DNA from 2 places in the Dongia soli genome. Region 1 is predicted to be linked to the other one. Evidence: riboswitches for the same ligand, from Rfam matches in the RefSeq annotation. Region 1 holds a riboswitch; the other holds the start of a gene.
What was found. A riboswitch is a leader RNA that binds a small molecule or an ion and turns the genes downstream of it on or off. The one in region 1 is predicted to bind FMN.
Positions count from the first base shown of each region.

Region 1 (14,513 bases):
TGGCCGCGACCATGGAGCGGTAGCCGAAGAGTGGCTTGCCGGAGAAGGTTGGGAATATCTCCGAGAAGATGCCGAAGGCCGGCAGAATCAGGATATAGACTTCCGGATGTCCCCAGGCCCAGACCAGATTCACGAACATCATCGGATTGCCGCCCGCCGTGTTCGTGAAATAGTGGAAGCCCAGATATCGGTCGAGGCTCAACATGGCAAGCGTCGCGGTCAGGACGGGGAAGGTGGCGACGATCAGCAGGGACGAGGCCAGCGCCGTCCAGCAGAAGACCGGCATGCGGAGATAATCCATGCCGCGACATCGCATCTTCAGCACCGTGGTGACGATATTGATTCCCGTGATCAAGGTGCCGATCCCGGATATCTGCACGGCCCAGAGATAGTAGTCGACGCCGACGCCCGGCGTGTAGGCCGTTTCGCTGAGCGGCGGATAGGGCAGCCACCCGGTCCTGGCAAACTCGCCGATGAAGAGCGACAGGTTGACGAGCAGCGCGCCGCTGGCGGTAAGCCAGAAGCCGACCGAATTGAAGGTGGGGAAGGCGACGTCGCGGACGCCAAGCTGCAGCGGCACGAGGAAGTTCATGAATCCCAGCACCAGGGGCATGGCGCCGAACAGGATCATGATCGTGCCATGGGCGGTGAATATCTGGTTGTAGTGTTCCGGTGGCAGATAGCCCGGCGCGTTGATCGCCACCGCCTGCTGCGTGCGCATCATGATCGCGTCGGCAAAGCCGCGGATCAGCATCAGGACGCCGAGCAGGCAGTACATCACGCCGATCCGCTTGTGATCGACGCTGGTGATCCATTCACGCCAGAGATACGGCCACCATCCCTTCACGGTGATCAGCACCAGCACGCCAAGGGCGATGAGGATCACGATGGCGGAGGTTATCAGTGGGATCGGCTGGGACAGGGGGATTGCCGAAAGGTCGAGCTTCCCGAACATCGTCAGTCCTTTCCGCCGGTCGAGACTTCGCGGCCGGCATGCGGAGAAACTTCGGGGTGTGGTCCCGGTCCCGGCGGGATTTTCTGGGTGGCCACGGCTTGGAAGAGCCCAGGATCGACCGCCCGATAGGTCGAGGGCGGCACGCGCTGGGTCTGGTGAAGCAGGCTCTCATAGGCGTTTTTATCAAGGACGGGACCGCTAGCCCTGAGGCCGTCCGCCCAGGCTTCGAAATCGGCCGCTGACAGGCTCTTCACCTGGAATTGCATGTCGGAGAAGCCGTCGCCGGAGAATTGCGCCGAGGTGCCCCAAAGCTCGCCCGGATTGTCGGCCTGCAGGTGCAACTGCGAGATCATGGCCGGCATGGCATAGATCATCGAGCCCAGGCGCGGCACGAAAAAGACGTTGAAGACGCTGGCCGAGGTGATCGAGAAACGCACTGGCCTCCCGGCCGGCATCACCAGCTGATTGACCGTTGCGATCCCCTGTTCGGGATAGATGAACAGCCATTTCCAGTCGAGCGAGACGACCTGCACCTCGAGGGGCGGGGTTTTGGAGGGCAAAGGCCTGAACGGGTCGAGCTTGTAGGAACCGATCCAGATCACGCCGCCGATGAACATGATTGTCAGGATCGGGATTGACCAGACGACCGCTTCGATCCGGCCTGAATAGGACCAATAGGGCAAGTACTCCGCCTTGGGATTAGACGCCCGGTAGCGCCAAGCCATCCAGAACGCCAAGAGGATCGTCGGGATGACGATGGCCAGCATGATTGCTGTGGCGTTGATCAGGATGATGGCATCGCCTTCGCCGACAGGGCCGGCTGGGTCCAGCACGCCACCCGAGCAGGAAGAGAGGGCAAGGCCGAGGAGGCCAAGGAAGGAGCCGCGCGTCAAGCTGCGGCACAGGCAGGCCAACGCGCCTGGCGAGACTTGCAATCCACCCATGGAGAGAGTCCCTCTTTGTCGCGAGCAAACGTCTCAAACCGAAGGTAGTTCTCCCCGCGATCGGTGACCCGATCGCGGTGATTCATTTTACGGATGTTGTTTTACACATAATGCTTTCGGCCCGCTGGCCGACAAACTCGAGCGAGGCCATTTTACCGCCGCGTCAATTTAGCACGATAAGTAACTAACCCGGTGGCGGCAACAATTAAGCTGCCCGGCACAGCCGGGCCCACTCCCCTCTGCTCGCTGCTTATCTATCGCGACTTGACGTCTACATGGCCTTCAGCGGGCGCCTCGGGATGCATGCCGATCCTGTGGTGATAGACGAGCGAACCGCCCTTACAGCCGGTAAAGAGCAGAATGACCACCACAATCGCGGAAAGGACCAAGCCCCAGGGCAGGATGCCTTCGGCCATCCCGGTTTGCCAGCGGATCACTGCGCCTGCATGAGAGCAATTGTCTTAGCTCCACCGAGGAACCCGGGTGGTGTTTGAATGTTCCGCGTCTTTGGCCGGGCGTACCGGGCCTGGCTTCATGAACGAAAGCGGGTTCGGCTTGTTCACTGACCGAGATTGAAGGAAATGGAGAAGCGAAATGGATTACATCCCGCTCGGTAAATCCGGCATGAAGGTCTCGCGCTATATCCTTGGCACCTTGACCTTCGCCGGCACCAATGGTTTTGAGGCCCTGGGCAATGTCGACGTCGCGCAGGGCAAGCGGCTGGTCGACATGGCTGTCGATGCCGGCGTCAATGCCTTCGATACCGCCAATCTTTATTCCAAGGGGGATGCCGAGACGGTGTTGGGCCAGGCGCTTGCCGGCCGCCGCGACAAGGTGCTGATCTTCAGCAAGGGGCGGTCGGAAATGGAGCCCGGCCCCAATGGCGGCGGCGCCTCCCGGCTGCATCTTACAGCCCAGCTTGACGGTTCATTGACGCGGCTGAAGACCGATTGGCTCGATCTCTATTTCGTCCATCAATGGGATGGCGTGACGCCGATCGAAGAGACGGTGGAGACGATGTCGGGCTTCGTGAAATCCGGCAAGATCCGCTATTGGGGCATTTCGAATTACAGCGGCTGGCAGCTCGCCAAGACGGCGCTGATCGCTCAGGCGCCGGGCTATGTGGCGCCGATCGCGCATCAGATCTATTACACGCCCGAGGCGCGCGAGGCGGAATACGAGCTCATCCCCGCCGGGGCGGAATTCGGCATCGGCGCGATGATCTGGAGCCCGCTCGGCCAGGGGCTGTTCGGCGGCAAGGCGAAAGGCGATGGTTCGGCGCCGAAGGGCACGCGGCAGGGAGACCCCAATTGGCCGGAGCCCTTCCTGCCGGAGCCGGAACGCTTCGGCCGGGTGCTGAAGGCGGTTGAAAGCGTCGCCAAGGAGGTTGGCCGCTCGGTCGCGCAAGTAACCCTGGCCTGGACCCGCTCACGGCCCGGTATTGGCACTATTGTGCTCGGCGCCCGCAACGAGGATCAGCTCGCCGACAATCTCGCGTCCTACGATTTGACGCTGACGCCGGAGCAGATGGCGAAGATCGAAGCGGCCGGGCGTCCCCGCCCGCTTTATCCTTTCTGGCATCGGGCCATGTGGGGCTATGACCGACCGACGCCGTCGGAGCGCATCTATCTCGAGGGCCATCGGCAGACGGTCGGGGTCTAGCCATTATCTCTTTAGGCTAGGCGCCGGAACAGTCCGTGATAGTCGAGCACGATGCCGTCTTCATCGACCGGCAGCTCGGCGCGGAAATCGCTGTCGATGCTTTCGAAGAGATAGCGTCGCTCGTCGAGGCGGGTATAGGCTTGTGTCGCTGGCTGCACCGTCAGCGCCGGGGCGATCACATAGGCCATGGTGAAGGCGCGCCGTTCGCCGATCGCCAGATCTGCACGGCGGATCGGAAAGGTGTTGGTGAAAGGTGTCGGCCAGATGTCGATGTCGAAGCAGCCGTCGAGCTTCGGCAGGACCTGATCATTGCCATCGCGCCAATGACCCCTGCCGTCGCTGCGAAGCGTCAGTTGCCGCGCGCCGGTCTCGTCGACAACAGTGAGTTCGGCATCGTGCAGGCCCCATTCGTTATCCCAGCGCAGCTTGTAGCTGAGCCGGAATGGCCATCCATCCTCGTCATAGGCCAGGAGCACGCTGTCGGCAGCACCCTCGCGCAGCACCAGATGCTCCATGCCTTGCGCCTGCCGATCCTCGTGCCAGATCGGCGCCCAGCAGATGGCGCGTGCCGTCACGGCTCCTACCCCATCAGGGAATGAGGACCAGCGAGCCGGTGGTCTTGCGCCCTTCGAGGTCGCGATGCGCCTGGGCCGCGTCCTTCAGCGCGTAGGTGTGGTTGACATTGATCTTCACTGCGCCACGGCTGATCACATCGATCACCGCATTGGCCGAGAGTTCGAGATCGGCGCGGCTCGAGGTATAGGCCATCAAGGTCGGGCGGGTAAGGAAGAGGGAGCCCTTCTGCGACAGGATCAAAGGCTCGATCGGCGCGACCGGGCCGGAGGCATTGCCATAGGTCACCATATAGCCGCGCGGGCGCAGGCAGTCGAGCGAGGGCATGAAGGTGTCCTTGCCGACGCCGTCATAGACCACATGGACGCCCTGGCCGCCGCTTGCCGCCTTGACCTGGGCGACCCAGTCAGGATCGCGGTAATTGATTACATGCTGGCAGCCGAGATCGCTGGCGATCTTCAGCTTTTCCGCCGAGCCCGCCGTGCCGATGATGATGGCGCCGAGATGATGCAGCCACTGCGTCGCGATCTGGCCGACGCCGCCAGCCGCCGCATGCAGCAGCACGATGTCGCCCTTCTGCACCGGGTAGGTGCGGCGGATCAGATATTCCGCCGTCATGCCTTGCAGCATCATCGCCGCGGCGGTCTTGTCGTCGATCGCATCGGGGATCTTGATCAGCCGTGCCGCCGGATAGTTGCGCGCCTCGGCATAGGCGCCGACCGGGGCCGAGGAATAGGCGACGCGGTCGCCGGCCTTGAGATCGGTGACGCCGGGACCGACCGCCTCGACAACGGCGCTTGCTTCCAGGCCGAGGCCGCTTGGCAGGGAAACCGGATAGAGGCCGGTGCGGTGATAGGTGTCGATGAAATTGACGCCGCAGGCCTTGTTGCGCAGGGTCACTTCGCCTTCGCCCGGTGCGCCGAGCTCGACCTCTTCCAGATGCATCTGGTCGGGGCCGCCGTTCTGATGGATGCGGATGGCTTTGACGCGCATGATCGACTTCCTTCGCTGATGACAGCCTTCGCTGCGTGATGAGCGATCAAAGCAAGTCGCGGCGATCCTGTCCAGCAAGTCGGCTGACGGCCGGACAGGATCGCGATGTTGTGTGCGTGCCGGTGTGCGTTGCCGGTCTGTCAGGCGACGTCGCGAAGTTCGCCGCCGCGCCGATACTCGATCAGCTCGGCGATGGTGAGGCAGGGAAAGCCGTTGCGCCGGCCGTAATCCCGCGCCGCCTTGCCGCGCATCATGCTGCCGTCGCGCCGCATCAGCTCGCACAGCACCCCGGCCGGTTTCAGACCGGCGAGGCGGGCGAGATCGACCGTGCCTTCCGTATGGCCGGGACGGGTGAGAACGCCGCCCGGCTGGGCGCGCAACGGAAAGATATGGCCGGGACGCGCAAGATCGGCCGGCCCGGCTTTGTCGGCGATGGCGGCACGTACCGTGGTCAGGCGGTCGGCTGCGGAGACGCCGGTGGTGACGCCGCGTGCCGCCTCGATCGATACCGTGAAGGCGGTGCCGAAGCGGCTGTTGTTGCGTTCGACCATGGGCGGCAGGGCCAGGCGCTGGATATAGCTGTCGTCGAGGCAGAGGCAGACGATGCCGCTGCAATCGCGGATCATGCGGGCCATGACGTCATGGGTCAGGGTTTCCGCCGCGGCGACGAGATCGGCCTCGTTCTCGCGGTCATGATCATCGAACAACACGGCGGGAATGCCGCTGCGCATGGCTTCCAGCGCGGCTTCCACCCGCTGGCTCAGACGGCTGACAATGATGGGAGATTGAGTATTCATCGAAACGCTCCTCGCAGACTGGTTGCGACAAACGTTTCAGGGCGACTGCCAAAAATAGCCCCGGCGCCCCCGAAAGGGATAGCCGGTTAATCCTGGCCAGCGTCTTCTTCCATCCGGACTATGACCGTCGGCCCAGGATTTAAGACCAAGCTTTGCGACTGGCCTTGCACCTGATCTGCTGACCCGGCTTCCCGTGGGATACCTTTCCCGAGGAGGCCGGCGCTCGCGGGCTCGACAGCATGTTGACCGCTTCCGGTCGCCACCCTGTCCTACCGCCGGTAGGGAGTTTCACCCTGCCCTGAAGACGTATTGACGATACTAAACTGACAGATTGCGGGGCCTCGCGTCAATCGGCCGATCGACCTAGACGCTGTGCGCAAGGCTCGGCGCGGCTTGCCAGCATGGGAGGGAATCCTGCAAGGCCTTGAAAGGACCAAATTCTTTCCCGTGAGGGAAATTTTTTCGAAACAAATATCTTGATATACATGCCGTCATCTTTCGGCAGCATGTGTCATCGGAAATACTCGCATCTTATTCATTTTTGCCACTTAAGCTGGTATCTCTCACATCTGCGCAGCGGGCTGGCCCGAGACGGGTGGCGCAGCAATCGACGATTTGCATTCACGGCCGGCGGCGGCCGGGTGAGACTCTTTAAGGGAAGTTCGCGGCTTTGACGGCTGATCGCTCAAGCAATTCCCCGACCGATATATCGCAAGTCATCGATCCTCGGGCTTTGTTGTGCGCCGTCGCCGCCGCTCAAACGGAATTTCTTGCCGGCACCGAGCCGGCGCGGATCTTCGCCAACCTGCTCCAGACCATGCTGCACCTCACGGCCAGCGATCAGGGCGTGATTGCCGAGCTCCGGCCTGCTGCCACCGGCGACCACCTCTATCCGGTCGCCGTGCAGCCGGCCGTGCCGGCCAGCGAGGAATGCAACGGCATGTGGCGCCGCTGTTTCGATGCCGTCCTTGTCAACGGCGCCCCGGACTTGGGCAGCGCTGCCGAGGGCCTTCTCGCTTTGCCGATTGTCGGTGGTCCCGTCGAGCGGCCGAGATTGATCGGCATCGCAGGTCTCGCCGGACGCCCCGGCGGCTACGATCGGGGCATGTCGGGCCTCCTGCAGCCGCTGCTGCTCACCGCTGCGACCCTGCTCACCGCCGGGCAGGCGCGACGCGAGGAGGAGCGCAGACAACCTGGCGATGCGGCGTCGTCGAGCGACAACGACATCCGGCGGGTCAGCGATATCATCGGCAATCTTGGCGAGATCGTGTGGTCGGCGCGGCTGCCCGGTTTCCTGCCAGTTTATGTCTCGCCGGCGATCGAGGCCTTGACCGGCTATCCGGCCGATCGCCTGATCGCCGATGCCGATCTCTTCGATGCCATCACACCGCCCGAGGATCTGGCGCTGCGCAACGCCGCGCTGGAACAGGCTTTCGTCAGCGGACGCTGCGATGTCGTCTATCGCTTGCGCCGTGCCGATGACAGCCTGCGCTGGGTGCGCTGCAAGGGTGCCGTGCTTTATGATGCGAAAGGCCGGCCGTACCGCATCGACGGCACGCTCAGCGATGTAACGGCCGAGCGCGAGGCCTTGGAGCAGGCTCGCAAGACTGATGCGCTTTACCGGGCGGTGGTGGAGGATCAGCAGGAAGCAATCGTCCGCTTCCGGCCGGATTTCACCGTCACCTTCGTCAATCGCCAATATGCGGATTACTACAACCTTGCCCCCGCGGATCTGCTCGGCATCCGTATCAGTGATCTGCTGACGCCGGTCGAATGGCGGTTGCTGGAAGCCGAGGTTGCTACCCTGTCGCGGGCAAAGCCGATCCTTATCCAGGAATATGAAAAGACCTTGCCCGATGGCAGCACGCGCTGGCTGCGCTGGGTCAACCGCGCCTTGTTCGATGCCGCCGGCGCGCTCAGCGAGGTGCAATGCGTCGGCCATGACATCACCGACCAGAAGCGCCTGGAACGCGAATTGGCGGCGGGACGCGAGCTTTTCGGCCTGGTGGTGGCGAGCAGTGGCGATGGCATCTTCGACTGGAATGTCGATACCGGCGAGGTCTGGTATTCGCCGCGGTGGAAGGAGATCTTCGGCTATCGTGACGATGAGCTGGAGAACACCTACGAGACCTGGGAAAAGCTGATTCATCCCGAGGATCGCCAGATGGTGCTGGATCGCGCGGCCGCTTATTTCCGCGAACCGGTCGGTGTGCTGCGCAGCCTGGCCCGCTACCGGCATCGCAACGGCAGCATCGTCTATATCGAAAGCCGGGTGATCCGCCGGCAGAATTCGGCCGACGGCTGCCTGCGGGTCGTCGGTGCCTATTCCGACGTGACCGAAAAAGTGCTGGCCGAGCAGCGTATGCGCGATGCGATCGAGAGCCTGCCCGAGGCTTTCGCCTGGTTCGATGCCGATGATCGCCTCATCATGCATAACGAACGCTATCTGGAATTCTTCCCCTTCATGCGTGCCATGGGAGATCTGCGCGGCAGGGCTTTCACCGAGATGGTGCGCTCATCTTATGCTCGACTAGGGCGTAGCGCGGACATCGAGACCTATGTGGCCGACCGCATGGAACGCCACCGCAAGGGCGGCAGTTTCGAAATGCGGCTGGAAGATGACAGCTGGGTCCGGGTTAGCGAAAGGCGTACCGCCGGGAACGGCACCGTCAGCGTCTGGACTGATATCAGCGATCTGAAACAGGCGCAGCAGCGTTTGCTCGATGCGGTGGAATCGATGCAGGAGGGTTTCCTGCTGATCGGGCCGGATCGCCGCGTCATCCTGAGCAATCGCCAATGCCGCGAGATGTATCCGATTGCCGGTCATCTCCTGGCGTCCGGGTGTTCATATGAGGATTTCCTGCGCTTCGGGGCGGTCAACGGCCAGTTCCTCGAAGCGCTCGACCGCAACGAGGATTACGTCGCCGAATCACTGGCGCTGCTGGAGACCCGCGCGGAAATGCGGGTCGAACGGGAATTGGCCGGCGGTCGCTGGGTGCTGATCAGCCAGCGTTGCATGGATGACGGCAGCGTAGTCAGCATCCGTACCGATTTGACGCCGCAAAAGATGCGCGAGGCGGAGCTCGAAGCGGCGCATAACCAATTGGCGAAGCAGGCGGCGGCGCTGGTCGATTTGGCCGAGAAGCTGGAGGAAGCCCGCCTGTCGGCGGTCGAGGCCAGCAAAGCCAAGACGCGTTTCCTGGCGCATATGAGCCACGAATTGCGCACCCCGTTGAATGCCATTCTGGGTTTCGCGAAGCTCATCGGCGATGAGATGTTCGGTCCGATCGGCGTCGCGAAATATGCGGAATATGCCGGCCTCATCCACGAAAGCGGCAGCCATCTTCTTTCGCTGATCAATGACGTGCTCGATCTGTCGAAGATCGAAGCCGGCCGCATGGTGCTTGATTGTCATCCGGTCTCGGTCGATGCCCTGGCGGCTGGCTCGACACGGTTGATGGAAGGCCTCGCCAAGGACCGCAATGTCCGCCTGCATGTCGAGGTGATGCCCGATTGCCGCCAGGTTTTCGGCGATGAGCGGGCGATCAAGCAGATGATCATCAACCTCCTGTCCAATGCGCTGAAGTTCACGCCCGCCGGCGGCAGCGTCACCCTGAGATTCGTCGTCGATGGTGTCACGCTCGACGGCATATCGAGCGTGGCGATCGCGGTTACCGATACCGGTATCGGCATGACCCAGGCCGATATCGAAAAGGCCTTGGATCCCTTCGGCCAGGTGGATGGCGAAATCGCCCGTCAGCATCAGGGCACGGGGCTAGGCCTGCCATTGGTCAAGGTCATGGCAGAGGCCCATGGCGGCCGTTTGGAAATCGACAGCGCACCCGGACATGGCACCACGATGCGGATCCGCTTACCCGGCGAGGCGCGGGACAGCGACAGTCCCGGTGATCCTTATGAGACCGGCGCGACGTTGCCTCGCGATCTTTCGGCTGGCGGCGCGCGGGATGATTTCGCAGCCCCGATGAACAGGGCGCAGTCGAACCGGCGCATCCTGCTGGCGGAGGATAATCCGATGAACCAGCGCTTGTTCATCGATGTGCTGCGGACGCTCGGCGCGGAAGTCGATTGCGTGGATGATGGCGAAGCCGCGGTCGAGCGGGCGATCGTCGGTGCTTACGATCTGATCCTGATGGATATCCAAATGCCGAAAATGGGTGGCGTCGATGCCACCCAGCGCATCCGCGCCGAGACTGCTTTGTCCGAGGTGCCGATCATCGCCCTGACCGCTCATGCCATGGAGGGGGACCGCGATCGCTATCTGGCGGCCGGCATGACCGACTATCTCACCAAGCCGGTCGACCTCACGGCCTTGCTGAACGTGGTCTCAGGCTATCTCGGCCTCTCGCCGGTCGCGGCGTGAAAGCGCAGGGGCGCCCATCTTCCTAAAACAGTCGGCCTTGCCCGCGCTCAAGATCGAGCAGGAAGGTTTTCGCCCGCAGGCCAAGTTCGCTGCTATAGCCGCCGATTGAGTTGGCGCCGAGGATACGGTGGCAAGGAATGATGACGGCAATCGGATTCTGCCCGCAGGCCTGGCCGACCAGCTGCGCCGGTGCCTGCAGCGTATTGGCGACATCGCCATAGGTGCGGCTGCGGCCATAGGGGATCGCCAGCATCTGCTGCCACACCGATTTGGCAAAATCGCTGCCCACCGCATCCAGCGGCAGATCGAAATCATGCAGCTTGCCGTCGATATAAGCGCGCAATTGCCGACAGGCTTCATCGAGCAGCGGCGAAGTATCGCGCTGCTTCGGTTGCCGGTGATGCCAGTGCAGTTGCACGATCGCGCTCTCGGTGGCGCCCACATCGATCCAGCCGATCGGCGTTTCGATCGACGCATGGCCGATCGCTTCTCCGGAGAACGTATCGGCCGGCAGGTCCGGGCTCGTTTCTGTCGTCAGGTGATTCATGCGTCTCCAACCTCCTGTCAGATCGCCTGCTCGTTGAGGGCAAGGGCGAGGGCCGCCGGCTCGGTGATCGGCAGGCTGCAGGTCTGACCGCGGCAGAGATAGATTGTCGGACGTCCACCGACCATCTCTTTTCCCTGTGCCGGATGGTGCGGCGGCAGAGCTTCGACCGGCGTCACGCGCTGCAGCAGGGCATTGGGCAGTGAGTAGTCCCGCAGCACGCTGAGGAATGCATCGGTGCCGGCATCGTCGCGGGCGCCGACCAGCACGATCTGCACACAGTTTAGATGATAGTCGATCGCATTCAGATAGGTGGCAAGCGGGAAGAAGTTGCGGTTGATCTCACCGGAAAAGGCGGTGATCAACTGCATGGCACGGCGCGCGTAATCGGCGTTGCCGGTCAGGTGGTAAAGCCGGGTCAGCACTTCCAGCATGACGCCATTGCCGTTCGGCGTTGCCTGATCGGCCGCACTTTTCTGCCGGATGATGACATCGGCCACATCATCCGCGGTGGTGAAGTAGCCGCCGCCGGATTCATCCCAGAAATGCCGGTCGAGCAGGGCCACAAGGTGTTCCGCCTGATCGCGATAGGCCTTGTCGCCCGTCGCTTCCTGCAGCAGCAAGGCGGCGCGCGCGAGATGAGCGTGATCATCCAGCATGGCGACCGAGCCCAGTTTACCGTTGCGCCAGGCATGGTAGAGGCGGCCATCCTTCATCATCTGGCGCTCGATGAAGCGGAAGGCGCTTCGCGCATATTCCAGCCAGGGCGGCCGGTTGAAGGCGGTGGCGGCGCGGGCCAGAGCGGCGATCATCAGGCCGTTCCAATCGACCAGCACCTTGTCATCCCAACCGGGACGGACCCGTTCGTTGCGCGCAGCGAGCAGCTTGCCGCGCAACACCGCCAGAATCTGTTCATCGCCTTCATTGCTGTCGATGCGGGCGGCACGGCGATTGAGGACGTTGGTTTCTTCCCAGTTGCCGCCGCTGCTGACATCGTAGTGACGTTTGAACAATGCCGCTTCATCTCCCAGCAGGGCGTCCACTTCCGTTTCCTGCCAGACATAGAATTTGCCCTCGACCCCTTCGCTATCGGCGTCCAGCGATGCCGCGAAAGCGCGGTCGCCGGCATCATCCGCTTGCGCCAGCATTTCGCGTTCCAGCCAGCCCACCGTCTCGGCGACGCGGGCGGCATAGAGCGGGCTGCGGGTTTCCTGCCAGACGAGGGTGAGGAGGCCGATCAATTCGGCATTGTCGTAGAGCATCTTCTCGAAATGCGGCACCAGCCATTTGCCGTCGGTCGAATAACGGGCGAAGCCGCCGCCAAGATGATCATAGATGCCGCCCTGGCACATAGCGTCGAGCGTTACGGTGACAGCGTCTTTCAGCGCGCTATCGGCATTGCGCTGCCAAGCCTGCCAGAAGCCGCGGAAGATCGGCACCTGGGGAAATTTCGGCGCCCCTTTGATGCCGCCATCCACCATGTCGACTTCCTGCACCAGGCGCTGGGTGATGCGATCGAGGATATCCGGCGTCACCGCATCGCCGGTTTGCGGCCGCGCCAGTTTCTGCATCGCTTCGTCGAGGGCTTCGACATTCTTGCCGACGGAATCCTGTTCGCTGGCATAGGTTTCGGCGATGAAGCGCAGGATGTCGGCGAAGCCCGGGCGGCCCCAGCGGCTGGTCGGGGGGAAATAGGTGCCACCCCAGAAGGGCCGCCCGTCGGGCAGCAGGAACATCGTGAGCGGCCAGCCGCCTTGCTGGCCAAGCAGCGCCAGGGCCTGCTGATAAATGGCATCGAGATCCGGCCGCTCCTCGCGATCAACCTTGATGTTGATGAAGAGCTCGTTCATCAGCTGGGCGATGCCGGGATCTTCGAAGCTCTCATGCGCCATCACATGGCACCAATGGCAGGCAGCGTAGCCAACTGAAAGCAGGATGGGTTTGTCCTGCCGCCGCGCTTCGGCTAGAGCGGCCTCGCCCCATGGCCACCAATCGACGGGATTGTGTTGATGCTGCAGCAGATAAGGACTGACCTCCAAAGCGAGCCGATTGGTGGCTCGCTGGTTGCCTGGCTGGTCGGTGTCGCTCTTTTGACCGCCCGGCTGGTTGCTCGTTTGATGACCTGTCATCGTTTCGGCCTCTTCTGCAGCGGATGCCGCAACTTCGATTCATTGACGGGTCGGCTATTGAAGGCTTTATGGCCGCCCTTCGCAATGCGCTCGTAGAGTAAACAAGGGGCGAGGTGGATCGATGCATGCGCCGCGCTGGAATTACCCCAGTCATCATGCCGGGATTGGCGGACATCGGCTATCCGGTCCTTGCCGCGGCCGGAACCACGCCTGTAAGGTGGTAAATCATTAGGGCCTAGCACATCTGACAGGGTCCTATGCTGAAAGCCCGCTTGGCACAGACTGTGAGGTGAGGGATGAAGGTCAAAATCGATATCGACTGCTCGCCGGAAGAGGCGAGGGCCTTTTTCGGCTTGCCGGATGTCGGCCCAATGCAGCGGGCTGTGATGCAGGAAATTCAGGATCGGATGCTTGGGGCGATGCGAGGCACCGATGCCGAGACCCTTTTGAAGACCTGGATGCCGGCAGGCGTGGCTGGATTGGAGCAGATGCAGAAAATGTTCTGGCAGCAATTCAGCGGCAGGCAGGGCGATAAGAAGTGAACAGAATGCCGCGGACGGAGCTGGCCGGCGGGCAGCAAATGGTTGGATGAACAAGATGCGTGATCAGAACCGCAATCGCCACCGCGATCTCCCGGGCGATCCGGCGCCCTATTACGAAGCTCATGTCTTCTGCTGCGTCAATGAACGCCCGGCGGGACATAAGCGCGGCTGTTGCAAGAGCAAGGGTGCGGAGAAGCTGCGGAATTACATGAAGGCCCGGGCCAAGGAGCTTGGCCTTGACGGTATCCGGATCAACCAGTCGGGTTGTTTGGATCGCTGCGAGCTGGGTCCCACCATGGTGATCTACCCGGAAGGCATCTGGTACAGCGTGGCGACGGTCGAGGATGTCGAGGCCGTCCTCCAGCATCATCTGGTTGCTGGCGGAAGGGTCGAACATCTGATGCTGCAGCCCGGCGATAAAATGCCCGAAGATCGCCAGCCGGCGCAGCGGGCGGCGGCCACGGCCGAATGATCTCGCCTTGCGAGGCGAAAATGGCTGTCTCTACGATCTTTGCTCAAGCGACGGCGCCCGGCCGGGCTGGTATCGCCGTTTTCCGCATTTCCGGCCCACAATCTTCGCGTGTGTTGGCAAAGTTGACGAAGTCGCCTCTGCCGGCACCGCGACGCGCCGTTCGGCGAACCTTATGGAGCGCTGACGGTCTCGGCGCCGAACCCATTGACGATGCCCTCGTCATATGGTTTCCCGGGCCCGCGAGTTTCACCGGCGAGGATCTGGTCGAGCTGCATATTCATGGCAGTATAGCAGTCCTCTCCGCGCTCGCCCGTGAGTTGAAAAACACCTACGGTCTGGCCTTGGCCGGGCCCGGTGAATTCACCCGCCGCGCCTTTGATAACGGCAAGCTGGACCTGACCGAAGTGGAGGGCCTCGCCGATCTGATTGCCGCCGAGACGGAGGCGCAGCGCCGCCAGGCGATGCGTCAAGCGGGCGGAGCTTTGTCCCGGCTCTATGAGGGCTGGCGCGAAAAGCTGGTA
Region 1 is NZ_JAXCLW010000001.1:856,964-871,476, reverse strand. Features, by position in the region: gene SMD27_RS03870 (cbb3-type cytochrome c oxidase subunit I) at 1-955, opposite strand, end outside; gene cyoA (ubiquinol oxidase subunit II) at 958-1,899, opposite strand; gene SMD27_RS03860 (DUF2231 domain-containing protein) at 2,154-2,336, opposite strand; gene SMD27_RS03855 (aldo/keto reductase) at 2,494-3,561, shown strand; gene SMD27_RS03850 (putative glycolipid-binding domain-containing protein) at 3,573-4,136, opposite strand; gene SMD27_RS03845 (quinone oxidoreductase family protein) at 4,150-5,127, opposite strand; gene ribB (3,4-dihydroxy-2-butanone-4-phosphate synthase) at 5,268-5,924, opposite strand; FMN riboswitch at 6,022-6,234, opposite strand; gene SMD27_RS03835 (PAS domain-containing protein) at 6,595-10,305, shown strand; gene SMD27_RS03830 (methylated-DNA--[protein]-cysteine S-methyltransferase) at 10,328-10,852, opposite strand; gene SMD27_RS03825 (thioredoxin domain-containing protein) at 10,870-12,978, opposite strand; gene SMD27_RS03820 (DUF6489 family protein) at 13,275-13,520, shown strand; gene SMD27_RS03815 ((2Fe-2S) ferredoxin domain-containing protein) at 13,576-13,992, shown strand; gene mnmE (tRNA uridine-5-carboxymethylaminomethyl(34) synthesis GTPase MnmE) at 14,013-14,513, shown strand, end outside.

Region 2 (14,513 bases), on a different contig from region 1:
ACTTCGCCCGTGATTTTGTCATGGCAGCGATAGCTGATTTTCAGTCGGTTTTCATATTCGACCAATGTCGCGAGAACGAGAATGGCTTGGGCGTAGCGAATTGGCCGAACATATTTGATCTGCATATCGACGATCGGCCAGAGGAAGCCGGATTGATTCATCTCGGGATAGTTATAGCCGATTTTGTCCAGCAGGGCGCAGCGAGCCCGTTCCAGAAATTTGGCGTAATTGCCATGCCACACGACCTGCATGGGGTCGAGCTCATAGAACTGCGCCACGATTTCCACTTCGGCCGAGATCATTTTCTAATCCGCATCATGAGACGGCGCCCAAAAATCAAAAAAATTGTACCATTGGTAAGGATCGCGCAACGCATATTCCTCGAGCCGCGTCGCAAATCTTTGTGCATGAGCTTGCAAGACTTGCTCTCGACTATGGCGCGGGAGATCGATGCGGTCGGCGAATTTCTCGAAATACAGCCGATATCGATCATCTTCACGCAAACAGAACAGGGTGTAGACCGGGCAGTCCAACAGGGCGGCGAGCAGATAGGGGCCGATAGATAAGGGGGCCGGTTCACCTAGAAATGATGTGCTGACGACGCGGTTGCGGCTGGCGACTGGTGTCCGGTCGCCGGCGATCACGACCCAGGTGCCGCGATCCACGCGTTCTTTGAGATTGACGGCGATTTCCGGTCCCAATTCCGTCACTTGGATCGTATTGACCGCAGCGGCGGTGCGAAATTCCCGCAAGACCTTGTTGTAGTTGGTGGCGTGGTGCGTATGAACCAGAACTGCCAGGCGATTACGCGTGGCATTGTCCAGCAGCGCGCGCGACAAATCAACATTGCCGAGATGCGAGACGATGATCACCGCGCCATAGGGATCAGCGGCAGCTTCCTTCAGATCATCGACCTTCCCCGGCTGAATGGCCTCACCTGGCATCCGACCGGTCCAGCCGATGAAAGTGTCAAGGGCGCTTCCGGCGAAGGAGATGAAATGGCGGTAGCTGTCCGTGAAACCGGGCTTGCCGCGGTTCTTCGCGCGAAAGGCCCGGGCGAGAAATTGCTGCGAAGCTTGTCGCTGTTCGCGGCCGGTCAGATAGAAATAAAGAACGATCGGTGCCAAGACGGCGCGGCAGCCAGTGCGGCCTAGCAGACGATAGCAGGCGAAACAGAAACGCAACCCCCAACCGGTACCCCGTTCCGCCAGCCAAGCCCAATGTATTCCCTCCCGATCCTTCGGCAACCGGGCCGGGCGGTTGTGTAGAATCCCTGGCAGACTTGTCAGCATTCGGAAGACCAGGCGCGTATGCATCCAACTGATGCGCAGGTTATCGCGCCAGAGCTCGAAGTTCGACGTATTGTCCGCCGGATAGATGACGGAAACCGGCAGATTGCTTACCGGCGTGCCGCGCCAGAACAGGCGCACCATGATCTCGGTATCAAAGTCCATCCGTCGGCCGCGAATACCTTCTTCGGCCAGAAGCGCCGCGACCGCAGCCAGCGGATAGACGCGAAATCCGCACATGCTGTCGCGTATCTGAAACGACAAGGTTTCGATCCAGACCCAGATATGCGTCACCCATCTACCGATCGCGCGGCCCAGTGGGACGGAACGGTCATAAACCGGCACACCCGTAACCAGGGCGTCGGGATGCCGCTTGGCCCGTTCCAGCAGTTTCGGCAAAGCCGCGAGATCGTGCTGGCCATCGGCATCGACCTGCAGGGCATGGGTGTAGCCGGCCGCCAGGGCCATGTGAAAGGCCTGGATGACGGCGCTGCCTTTTCCCTGATTGACGGCAAAACGATGGACCGCGCCGCCGCCAAGATCGGCTTTTGAGAATTTCGCCAAGGCGGAACAAGCCGGTTCGTCGCTGCCGTCATCAATGATGAAAACAGCCAGATCGAGTGCCCGCAACGCGGCAACGATGGATGATAGGGCCCGCCAGTGATTGCGGCTCGGAATGATGGCGCAAGGGCGGAACAAGCGGGTCTGGCCGGTCACGGCGATAAGGTAAAATTGCCGGAGGTCAGCACATCGTCCCGATGCCGATAGGTGAAGTTCATCCGATTCTGGTTGACCAGATGCTTGAGGGTCAGTGTGACCTCTCGGTTCGGCGGCATGATGCGCCGGAACTTGACCTGCAAGGACGAAGCAACGCCGTCTCCGAGATGGAGATATTGTGCCGTGTAGTGAGCCGCCCAGTCGACCAGCGCCACGCCCGGGACAATCGGCAAGCCGGGAAAATGCCCGTCGAGCTGCTGCAAGCCGGATGGAATAAAGAGATCAAGCTCGATGCCGTTTCCAATGGGCCGTAGATTGCGCAATTCCGGATATTGCGGCCGGTCCGGATTGATGGTCACATTTTCCTCATTGAACAATGCCAAAATGTCCGACGCGCGCCGCTTGCCTAGCGTGGAAGCGGGAAGCGCATCGACGAAGCGCCAGTGCTTGGGAAGGCAAGCGGATTCCAGCTGCCTGCCGAGCTGCTGGCGCAACAGCCGGCCGAAACGGAAATCGCCGATCTCCTTCAATCGCGTCGTCCCCGACTCGCTTGGCACGATGGCGGCAGCCAGGCGCGGACGATCGCTCGGCATGATAATGACGGCAGCGGCTTTTACCAAGTCGACGCCGAGCAAAGCAGCTTCGATCTCTTGGAGACTGATCCGCTTGCCTTCGATTTTTACAATGTCGTCAGCCCGGCCCCGGTTGCGGAAGGAACCGTCCGCCGCCAGCGTGATGAGATCGGCACTGTCATAGAGTCCGTCCCCGGCGATGAAGGGAGAGCGGACCTGCATGCATCCGTCAGGTTGCTGCCGGACGGCGACACCGGGCAATGGATGCCAGGCTGGATCTGTGTTCCGCCAATGGCGATAGGCGATCGCGCCGGTTTCCGTGCTGCCAAAAATTTCGGTCGGCGCCAGGGATAGGATATCAGTTGCTTCGCGGGCCGCGCTTGCCGGCAATGGCGAGCCGGCGGAGAGGATCAATGCCGGCCGGTTGTGCTCGCTCTGCGACGGCAAGCCGGAAAGGCGGCTGAGATGGGCAGGGCTGGTCACCAGGACGGCGCCGTGCAGGTCTTCGGCGAGGACGGTCTCCCAGAAGTCGTGGCTATAGCCATGGAAAGGCCGGCCGGTCAGAAGCGGCCAGACCAGCCGGAAGGTGAGACCATACATATGTGTGGGCGAGACCGTGGCGTGCACCCAACCGGTTGCTGGCAGATCTGGCCCGAACAGGCTTTCGATGGCCCGGGCCTCAGTTTCGAGCAAAGCCAGTGTCTTCGTCACGCATTTCGCATTGCCCGTCGTGCCCGAGGTAAAGAGATCGAGACGGCAATTTTCCGCCGTCAGGACGGGTAAAGCGCCGACTTGCTCCGGCTGATGTTCCAGCCGGAGAAGCGGCAGGTCCTGCGCCACCGGGCGGTTGCTGACGATATGATCCCAACGGTCACGGATACGCATCAGCGTGTCCGGCAGGACGTTTTGCGGCATCAGCGCCGTTGCCCCGGCATGAAAAAGGGAAAGGAGGCCGACCGCCGTCCAATAGGCATCGGTACAGGCAAGCAATCCCTGGCGACAGCCGTTGCGCCGAAGCTCAGCCGCATTGCCGGCGACATCGCGGTGGAACTGGGCAAGATCGATGCACTCGCCGCCTGTCGCGGCGACGGTCGCGGCCGCTGCTCGGCCATCAGCAAATATGCGGGCGATCGAACCGGCGGTCATGACTGTTGCCGGCGCCATTTGAGTAGGTGACGGAAACCGATCTCGCCGACGAACAAGGCACCGGTAATAAGATAGGAGATGAGGCCGGTCCAAAGCGTCCAGGTGGCGAGGCTGCCCCAGATGGACAGGCCGATAGCGATCATCGCATTGGCGACCAACCAGACCAACCAGAGGACCGTTACCTTGCGGCAATAGAGCTGTCCGCTCGGCGAAAGTTCGCCATCGGTCAGGACGGCAATGCGCTCGATCAGGCTGGGCGGGCAATAAAGCGACCAGCCGAAGACGCTGGCGGCGACAAGGCTCATCAGGGCCGGATAGGCGGAGACGGCGAAGGCCGAATCCAGGATCGACGCAATCAGCAACAAAAGTCCGGCGACCAGCAGCGGTACCCGCCAAAACCGCGCGATCTCAGATTTCGCCGCAATCAGCCGCAAAGCCAACAGGATGAGCGCCGCCGCGATGAAGCCACGAGGAGAAATGATATCCCGGCTGAAATACACGAAGAAAGGATAGGCAACGCCGAGGGCCGCCAGGGCAATGATTAAGGCTGTTCCGGATTTACTCCGCCAAGATGGCTTGGACACGGTCGAGAACATCGCTCACCCGGCGAACCGTCTTGAATTCTTCTGCCTTGAATTTGCGTTTGGTCAATTCTTGCAGCTTCACAATCAGATCAACCGCATCGATACTGTCGAGATCGAGGTCCTCGTATAGCAACGCTTCGGGCGTGATTTTTTCCGCCGGCACCTCGAACATCTCTTCCAGATAGCCGCGCAGGGCCTGGTAAATCTCGTCACGGGATAACATTGTCTCAGTCCTTGCGCTGCGCCTGAATGAACTTTGCCAAACTATGGATGGTGGCGAAATGCGCCTTCACCTCATCGGTGATGGTCTCGATCTTCGTACCATAGGTCTTGCGAATGGCAACGCCGAGTTCAAGCGCGTCGATGGAATCCAAACCAAGTCCCGTAGTGAATAAGGGCTCGTTGCTGTCGATATCGCCGGGCTCGATACCTTCGAGCTTCAGCGTCCGGACGACCAGCTCTTTCAGGTCGTGTTCCAAGTCATTGAGTTGCAAGTTGTTCACCGTAATAACCTTCAATATGGCGGACCAGTGCTCTGGCTGCGATCGATCTGCTTTGTTCGCGCAATAGCACTTTTGAATCCAGGCTGTCACCGACTGTTACTGTGAATTGCGAACGGCGGGGCGGGACGCGCCACCAGGGATCGCCCTTCAGCAGCATGATCGGCTTGCAGAGGATCGTGACGAGTTGAATGCGGGCTTCGGCGAGCAAGGCGATGTTGGCGAAGCCGCGGTGGAATCGCATCGGCTCACCGGGCCTAGTCCGGGTGCCTTCGGGGAAGATGATAAGATTGTCGCCGCTATCGATCGAGGTCTTGCAGGCGTCGAGCAGCGCTTCGGGTTCCAGATTGTTGGGGATGTAACCGCAAAGCCGCACCACGCCGCCGAGATAGCGGTGGTTCCACAATTCATGTTTGACGATGCATTGCGCGCGCGGAATGAAGGCCATCAGGAACACTACGTCCAGCAGGGTCGGATGATTGGCGATGACGAGATGGCCCTGGCTGTCTGCCAGCCTTTCCGCACCTACTACCTCTAAGCGCAGGATGCCGAGGCCTTGCAGCATCGCCGCGAAAACCCGGAACAGGCCTTGGACGAAACGCTGCGCATTGCGCCGACCTGTGGCGCCATCGATCTTCAGTTTGGCCACGATGGGAAGGACAGTCAGCGCCGCCAGCGCACCGCCGCCGAAAAAGACGGAAAAGGCAAAGCCCGTTGCGATGACCCGCCAGCCGCGATCGATATGGTTAAGCCGCACGTTGCCACCGCCATCTCATGCGTTCGCCGGTCGAGCTGGCGGTATCACATCCGGACAGAAAGAATTTCAGGAAATCTTCGATCGCATTGCTCTCGACCGCATGGTTGCGGGACGGCGTCGATTCGGTTGCGGCCGCAGAGATATGGAGCGCATCGCCGACCGGCTGCCGGCTGAGTTTGAGAGCGACGACCAAGGGCGCGCCAGCCTCCGGCTTTTCCTGGAACCGCTGATAATCACCGGCAAGCGGCTCCTCATAGCAGACGAGCAGCACCGCTTCGTCAGGATTGGCCGCCAGGTTGGCGGCCGCTTCCAGCATTGCAAAACCGAATGTATCGCGGCCGGCCGAAATAGTCGTATGGCCCGCCTTGTTGCCGGTGTGGATCGACAAAAGGCCCGCCAGAGCGTGATGGATGGACAGGCTAAAATCGGCCGGCGACGGTGGTTGTTGCTGCGCCAGATTCCCGAGGATTCGCAGGGTTCGCGGAAATTCGCCGTGGCGGGAAGCGAAGATATAGCGGGTTGTCTGGATGCTGTCGCAGGCAAGGGCCGCGCCGATGACTTTTTGCCCGAAAGTGTCGATCCGCCGACGCAGCATCATGGGAAGTGTGCCAAGGCCTTCGCCATCCCTTGGTTCGCCGCCGCCGGGTACACCAGCCCAGGCGCGCCAGTCTGCTCGCGTCTCGAGACCCGGCGCCCAGGCAAACCAATCTTCGACAAAAATGGGAAGTTCCTGCTGCATCATCTTCAGTATGACGGGTCGTTCAGTGACAGAGACGCGCTTTGGAAATTCGGCATCACGTGCCTTGCTTCCAGCGGCTTGTCGCTTATGCGATGTCCGGAAATAAATTGATTGCGGACAATATGATAGCTAGCGGCACATTTCGCCCCGGCATTGCGCCTTTTAACCCTGACCATCGCTCCATGCTCGGCCGCAACCGCATCCGGATTCCCAATAGGGCATCCGATACCCCCAGCCCCCAAATTTAGCAAAAAACATTATAATACGGCTCCAGCACTTTATGGAAGCCTTCCCGTAGACCCCGAACCTATTGAAATATATGAGTTTTGTGTCAATTCTTCGAGAGGAGGGCGAGGCCGCCTCGGATATGCTGGAACGCTGGTCCCACCGGCTTCCCCCCATGGGAACAATAGCCGAGCGGAGCCGGATAGGCCGCGCCTTGCTCTATGATCTGCTGCAAGGCGTTGTTGGCGATGTCGCTGCCGATTGGCGGATAGAGACAGAATCTTCCGGCCGGCCAATCGTGTTCTCGCCCAATTTACGCTCCCCTGAGCCCGACCACCTTTTGCCGTCGGTCTCGATAGCGCATTCCGGTGGCTGGGTCATGTGCGGCATGTCACAGGAGGGGAAGATCGGCGTCGATCTCGAAATGCTGCGATCCGACCGGAATTGGCAGGGCATGGCGGAATCCGCCTTCGGACCCCAGGAGGTGCGGCGGGCGGCGCAACATGGCATGCCTGGCTTCTATCGTCTCTGGACGTTGCGGGAAGCCATGGCTAAAGCGACAGGGGAGGGGTGGCCGGCCGTGACCGATAAGCAAGACCGTGCTGATACCGGCCCCGATACCGGCATCTGGTTCGCCTCACTCGACGGTGCGTCCTGGTCGCTGTGGCATGAACGGATGCTCTGCCTTGCGACGCAGCGACAATTCAGCCTGGCCGTTGCGCGCAGCTATCGGGCAAAAGCATCACCCACGTCACACATGCCGTTAAAATGGTGGCATTTATCGCAGGAGTTGCAGATGATGGAAACTCAGTCATAGGTCAGATGCGCGGGGAAGGCGCATATGCCAGAGCAGGGGTCATCGATGCATCAACTGGGGTATCTGCGGAACGATCGTCTCACTGCAGATATGTATGTACCGGAATCGCGTTTCGGCATCTGGTTCTTGCAGACGGAAACCTGGGCAACTCATGTCCTCACCCGGGCGGTCAACGATCTCGAACGGCTGATCGAGAATCGCCTGCAGTCATATCCGGTCATTGTCGATGTCGGTTGCGGCCTCGGCCGCTCGTTCAAATTGCTGCATGAACGGTTCAAACCGGAACGCATGATCGGCGTCGATATAGACTCGGCGATGCTCCAGGCGGCCGCGTCGGGGATCGCCAAGGAGAATTTCACCGTCGAGCTGCGGCAATCCACCAGTTCGCGCCTGATGATGCCGGCACAATCCGCCGACATGGTGTTCTGTCATCAGACCTTTCACCATCTGATCGACCAGGAGGCGGCTTTGCGGGAGTTTTACCGCGTGCTGAAGCCAGGTGGTCTGCTGCTTTTTGCGGAATCGACCAGGAAATACATTCATTCCTGGCTCATTCGTTATCTCTTCCGTCATCCGATGGATGTGCAACGGACTGCGCCGGAATATCTGCAGATGATCCGCGATGCCGGATTCAATATCCGGCCGCGCTCGGTCTCCTATCCCTATCTCTGGTGGAGCCGCTCGGATCTCGGCATCATGGAGAGATGGTTCGGCATCAAGCCGCCGATGGAGCGCGAAGAAACCCTCGTCAATCTGGTCGCAGTAAAGCATTAAGCCGGCGGCACTGTCTCGAGCACCGCCGCCGGCTCATGACCGATCAGGCGGCGGCCTGTTTCAGCTTCTGCATATTGGCAATGGTCTGGGCACAGGCATTTGCAGCTTCGGTACCCTTCACCAGGAAGTGCTCGAAGAAGAATTTCCGGTGCTCTTCATGGTCATGGAAATGCTGCGGCGTCAGGACCGCCGACAGAACCGGCGTTTCCGTTTCGAGCTGCACCTGCATCAGGCCGCTGATGACCGCCTGGGCGACGAATTCGTGGCGATAAATACCGCCATCGACGACGAAGCCGGCGGCGACCACGGCGGCATAACGCCCGGTCTTGGCCAGGATCTTCGCCTGCAACGGAATTTCGAAGGCGCCGGGGACGGCGAAGACATCGATGCGATTTTCGGTGATGCCGAGTTTCGACAGCTGCGCCACAAAGGCGATGCGGCACTGGTCGACGATATCCTTGTGCCAGGACGATTGAATGAAGGCGATGCGGCCACCCTCCGTGGGAGCTTTGCTTGGCGTTGAAATAGTGCTGATCTGGCTCTGATTCATTTTGGTACCTCAAGCGTTGGGACCGGAATCAGGGCAAACGGGCTATCCATGTAAGGACGCTACGCGCCCACATGTCGGCGACATCCCGTCCTCTTCCATCCGGACTATGACCGTCGGCTTCGGAGTCACACCGAATCTGCTGACCTTGCCGGATCGATTCCGGAAAGCGCTCGCGGGCTTATGCGATCATGCGCAATCACCGCCGGTGGGGAATCACACCCCGCCCTGAGAACGTTTTGCCATACGGGTCGAGCCCGGATAACGGCGATTCCATAGGGGATTTCGGCGCGCGCCGCAAGCCCGCCGCTGAGAGCCGGCAGGAAGCTGAAACCGCTAACCGGTGAAATCGATCACGACCTTGATATCGTCGGACTGGCGTTCGAAGGCTTCAGGCCATTGCTCCAGCGGGACACGGCGCGTGATCAAGCGCTGTAGCCAGAGCTGGTCGGCGGTGCGGAGCGCAGCCACGGCCTGTTCATAGTGCCGGCGATTGGCATTGACGGAGCCGAAGATCAAGTCGTTCTCCAACACCAGGCGCCTGCCGATCTCGCCGATATCGAAATCGAGTGCATGCTGTCCGCTGGATAAGCCGGCGAGACAGACGATGCCGTTTCGGCCATTCAAAGCAAAAGCATCCAGGATCACCGGCGCCGCGCCGGTGCATTCGATGATGATGTCGGGGCGCAGATCGAGGTCCTTCAGCTTGCCGCTATGATAGGTGGCGCCCAATGCGCGGACGAGATCCGGCTTGGGGCCGGTTTCCACCTGATCGAAGACATGCATGTCGAAGCCTTGTTGTTCGCCCATCAAGGCCGCGAGCAGGCCGACCGGGCCTGCCCCTGTGATCAAGGCGCATTTCGGTTGCCAGTGCGCGCGGGCGCCGATGCGGCGGATCTGTTCCCAAGCCTTGGCGACGATGCTGGCAGGCTCCACCAGGACGGCGGTGGCGCGCATCGACAATGGCACCCGGATCGCATAGGCGGATGCCAGTGCAAATTGTTCGCTGCCATAGCCGTCGATCGACTTGATGCCGCGTTCAACATATTCGCCGTTGCTGCACGTATCCCATTCGCCGGCGGCACAGTTGGGGCAGGGAACGGGGTCGGGCCGGCGCACAAATCCGACCACAAGATCGCCCGGCTGAAAGCCGCTGTCATCTGGCGCCCAGATGATCTCGCCCAGGGCTTCATGGCCGATAACCAGATATTGTTTGCCTTCCGGCGCCCAGCCGTAATTGCCGGCGGCGATCTCGATATCGGTGCCGCAGATCCCCAGATCCAGGCACCGCACCAAGAGATGGCCAAGGGAACAATCCGGCTGATCGATTTCCTGTAATGCCAGGGAATGATTTTGGCCGGGAATAAGCGTAAGTGCACGCATCGACACCCTCACTTCTGCCGACTCAACCGCTTCACGTTGAAAAACGTTCCAGGAGAACGTTCCGGCCGCTGCGGTTGTGCGGGAAACAAGTGAGTCGAGGAACGAGGTCGTCAGGGAGACAAGCGTTAGCCTGCGGTCTGGAGGGCCACATCCCCCGATGCGCCGGGTCCCTGGTAGCGTAACAGGGGAGTGTTTTCCGCGTACCACTTGTCGGGGTTTGTCCAGACATAGGGACAGACGTCATGGATCCTGATTTCGGTTACCCGATACGGCTGTGCGCTCAATATCTCATCCAAAAAGCGCTGCGCATCCTCGCTGTCGGAATAGGCGATCACCCTGTTTCGATAATCAAGCGCGACCAATTTGGCGTTCAATTTACGGATCAAATCCATCCTGGACTCCTCTGGCTACAGGCATTCATGTCCTCGGCTCAACCGTTCGAAGCGAATGCTCTGGGAAGTGGATGGTCGTCGGCGGGCGGCCGTAATTATATCGTAGTACGATATAATTGTGTCGTGAAGCGATATAAATCAAGTGTAAGCTTAAGGAAGGGATGGCGGGGGACGATGACGGGTGCGGATGAAATGGCGGTTATGGAAGGACCGAAGTCAGAAAACGGCAAGAACCACCACCACAACCTGACCAAGGCTGAATATGAAACTCTGGCCGCGGGCCAGAAAGCTGCTCGCCCGCATGTCCACCATGCATCTCGAGGAACTGCGACGGCTGGGACCGCAGCTGGCGCAATTGCTCATGCGCTTCGGGTCATAACGATGCGCGGGATCCAGGACGCTCAAACCGGTGCTGAGATCACAATGATATTATACCTAAGGAGCGCGGTCGCGGCTGTTTGTTCTCTTACTAGAAGGGAGTCGCGGGCCGCGGTGAAAATCGGCGGCGAAATAGCCAACTTCATGCTTCTTTTATAATTATTTATTATTAGTCCGAATAGTTAGGCTGCTTGGCTTTGGCCATGTTCAGTGATTGGCAGAGCGAACCGGGAGCCTGGTCCGTCGTGGATGAAGGTGCTCCCTACCTGTGGAGTCATCAAGGCGTAACGGCATGCAATGGGCGCCAAAGAATATTTGCCAGCTTCGTGACTATTGGGGCAGTCTCGCGGGAGACGCCGTTCCGGAGCGAGCACTTTTCGATCCGGCCCAGGTCAAATCGATCCTTCCTTATCTGATGATCTGCGAGTTCGAATTTGCTCCGTTCCGGGTCCGCTTCCGGTTGAGCGGAACGAGCGTCGATGAAATGACCGGCATGAATTTGACCGGGCGGTATCTTGATGAATTCGCGACCGGGACCTATGCCGCCAGTATCCAGGAAATGCTGGGTTACTATGAGGATGCGAGCAAGACCGGGCGCCCGCGGGTGTGGACTTATCCCTGGAGCGGCGACAATCCCGGCGCCAGGGTCATATGGGTCGCCTTATTTCCGTTCCAGATAAACGGCACGCTCTCGCAATGCGTGTCCATAGAGGATTATGGCGAATTCGACGGCGTGAAGGATGCCGAGTTGCGCCCGGAGACGGGAGCGGATTGGGCCGGGCTGTCCAAACTTATATAGGGTTATCCCGCCCGCTCGATGTCGATTCTCGTTCTTGCTTAATATTGCATCAGGTTGTCCGGCGAGGTCCGGAACTTATGGCCCATAGCACGGTTACGTGGGGGTTGCCTACGCAGATGAGTCGGCATCCAGAGAGGTCAGCACGGTCATGGCCCCCAGAGCCAATTGGAAAGGCTATCTGAAGATCGCGGAAGTGACCTGTCCGGTCGCTCTTTACACGGCTGCCTCGACCTCGGAACGCATGGCCTTCCATACGGTCAACCGGGAAACCGGGCATCGGGTGCACCGGCAATTCATCGACAGCGAAACAGGTGATCCGGTCGAGCGTGAGGACCAGGTCAAGGGATATGGCGTCGGTGATGACGATTACGTCATCCTCGAACCGGAGGAGATAACGGCTGCGGTCCCGGCCAGCGATAAGACCCTCTCGGTCGATGCTTTTATCGCCTGCGACGATATCGACAATGTCTATTTCGACCGGCCCTATTATTTGGCACCGGCCGATAAGAATGCCGAGGAATCCTTCTTCCTTATATGCAAAGGCATGCAGGCGGCCAATGTCGCGGCTATCGCCCAGACCGTGCTGTTTCGCCGGGTGCGCACTTTGCTCATCCGGGCGCACGGGCCGGGCATGATCGCGACCACCTTGAATTACGATTATGAAGTCCGGTCCGCGAGAGAGGCCTTTGAAGACATTCCGAAAATGAAGATCAAAGGCGAAATGCTGGATCTCGCCAAGCACATCATCGACACCAAAATGGGAGAATTCGATCCCCGCGAGTTCGATGACCGCTATGAGGCTGCTCTGGCTGACTTGGTTAAAGCGAAGCTGGAAGGCAAACCTATTCCCAAGCTCAAGGTCATCCAGCCGGGCAAAGTCATCGATCTCATGGAAGCCTTACGGCAGAGCGCCGGCCGCGAGAAAGGCGGTGCCGGTACCAAGAAAGCCGCGGGGACTTCACGCCGCAGCGCGGCGGCAAAAGGGAAAAAGACCGCCAAGAAGAAGGCGGCGCCGGCACGGCGGAAGGCCGGTTGATCATCTCCATCTGAATGCACTCTAGCGCTTGCGCGGTCTCTTCTCTTCGGAGGCAATGCTCTTCCGCAAGGCATCGACGATGCTGATCACATTACTGGGGCGCTCTGCTGCTTCGCTCTTGCCTTTGCGCCCGGCGACCCGCTTACCCTTGCGCTTGCTGGCAATGATATCGAGCAGCCTTTCCTGAACGGGGTCGTTCACCATGGAAGGGTCCCAGGCTTTGGATCGTTCGGCGATCAGCTTCTCCACCATATCGACCAGCTTCTTATCGGTCTTCGGGGTCTTGATGCCGGTGAAGTAGGGTTTCACGTCACGCACTTCGTCACCATATCGCAATGTCCAGAGGACAATGCCTTTGTCGCGCGGCTGCAGCATGACGGCCCGCTCGCGGCGATACATGACAAGGCGGGAAATGCCGACGGTTTTGGTGGCTTCCATTGCATCCCGTATGACGCAGAACGCTTCCTCGCCCACCTCGTCATCGGGCATCAGATAATGCGGCTTGTCGTACCAGATCCAGTCAATGCTATCCCTCGGCACGAACATGTCGATATCGATGGTGCGGGTACTTTCCAGTGCCACGGCCTCGATTTCTTCATCTTCCAGTAGCACGAAATCGTCTGCTCCCCGCTGGTAGCCCTTGACCTCATTTTCCTCATCGACAGGGTCGCCAGTTTCAGCATCGACATATTGGCTGACAATGCGATTGCCTGTTTTGCGATTTATTGTATGGAAGCGGACCTTCTCGCTTTCCGAGGTCGCCGGCATCATCGAGACCGGGCAAGTCACCAGGGATAGCTTTAAGTAACCTTTCCAGAAGCTGCGTGGCGGCATGTCTCACCAGCTGGTCGCGACGGAGGCGCATTGCTGGAGGCGGCAGTGCGTTAAGAAACGGGGAATCTCACGCCCTTTCGGAAAGAGCGCCTCCACACCGACAACATCGATACGGGCAAAAGGTTCCAGGGGGTCGCCTTATGAGATGCCTTATTAATTGTCGAGTCATCAGAGCGACGTCATAGTTGCAGGGAGGGGAGAGTTTGATGATCGATATCTTCAAAATTCTTGCAGCCGCCGCTTCGGGTTATCTTTTGGGCAGCCTGAATACCGCGCTGATCGTCGGAAAAATATACCGCAAGGATATCCGGCAGCATGGAAGCAGAAGTGCCGGGCTTACCAATACTCTGAGAGTGCTTGGGAAACCCGCTGCGGCGTTTGTTCTTGCGGGGGATGTCTTAAAAGGGATAGCGGCCGCTCTTATAGGGTTGCACCTCGGCGTTTATGTTAACTCGGGAGAGGCGATCGATTGCCTCAGCCTGTTGGCGGCAGGTGCAGGAGCAGTTATCGGGCATAACTGGCCGGTTTATTTCGGCTTCAAAGGGGGTAAGGGAGCACTTACGGCAGCGGCCGTTCTATTTATGATCAACTGGGTTATGGCCCTTATATCCCTTGGCCTTTTTGTAACGATCGTCGCATTAACCCGTTACGTTTCTTTAGGCACCATAAGTGCCGCAATACTTCTTGTGGCGATTTCGTTTGTGCCGGATTTTGGAAATACATTTTATTTTCATCTATTTGCCTGCGCGATGGCGTGTATCGTTATTTTCAAGCATCGGGAAAATATCCGAAGGCTGTTTTCGGGAACAGAAAACAAGCTCACCTTTTGATCTTCCCGCATGGAGCTCGTCAAATGTGAACTAACCTCCTGGGTGCGGCGTTACAGCCGCGTCGAGGCAAGCCGGACCATGCAAGGTTGTCGCCGATGCCGCTTAAGCGGGCCGCCCGGCGCGGCTTTCCATCACCAGTTTCTTGGCGCGGGGAATCAACGAGGATTCCATGCTGAATTCGGTAACACCGTAGC
Region 2 is NZ_JAXCLW010000008.1:76,452-90,964, forward strand. Features, by position in the region: gene SMD27_RS20445 (acyl-CoA thioesterase) at 1-302, opposite strand, end outside; gene SMD27_RS20450 (glycosyltransferase family 2 protein) at 306-2,006, opposite strand; gene SMD27_RS20455 (AMP-binding protein) at 2,003-3,724, opposite strand; gene SMD27_RS20460 (COG4648 family protein) at 3,721-4,308, opposite strand; gene SMD27_RS20465 (acyl carrier protein) at 4,283-4,531, opposite strand; gene SMD27_RS20470 (phosphopantetheine-binding protein) at 4,536-4,811, opposite strand; gene SMD27_RS20475 (lysophospholipid acyltransferase family protein) at 4,789-5,565, opposite strand; gene SMD27_RS20480 (beta-ketoacyl synthase chain length factor) at 5,555-6,307, opposite strand; gene SMD27_RS20485 (4'-phosphopantetheinyl transferase family protein) at 6,633-7,346, shown strand; gene SMD27_RS20490 (class I SAM-dependent methyltransferase) at 7,392-8,120, shown strand; gene SMD27_RS20495 (6,7-dimethyl-8-ribityllumazine synthase) at 8,164-8,670, opposite strand; FMN riboswitch at 8,754-8,907, opposite strand; gene SMD27_RS20500 (glucose 1-dehydrogenase) at 9,004-10,050, opposite strand; gene SMD27_RS20505 (hypothetical protein) at 10,176-10,442, opposite strand; gene SMD27_RS20510 (hypothetical protein) at 10,617-10,979, shown strand; gene SMD27_RS20515 (PAS domain-containing protein) at 11,113-11,619, shown strand; gene ku (non-homologous end joining protein Ku) at 11,768-12,655, shown strand; gene ku (non-homologous end joining protein Ku) at 12,677-13,489, opposite strand; gene plsY (glycerol-3-phosphate 1-O-acyltransferase PlsY) at 13,696-14,319, shown strand; gene ptsP (phosphoenolpyruvate--protein phosphotransferase) at 14,422-14,513, opposite strand, start outside.
Region 2: linked by a shared signal. The riboswitch ahead of SMD27_RS20495 (6,7-dimethyl-8-ribityllumazine synthase) and the one ahead of ribB (3,4-dihydroxy-2-butanone-4-phosphate synthase) in region 1 are both predicted to bind FMN.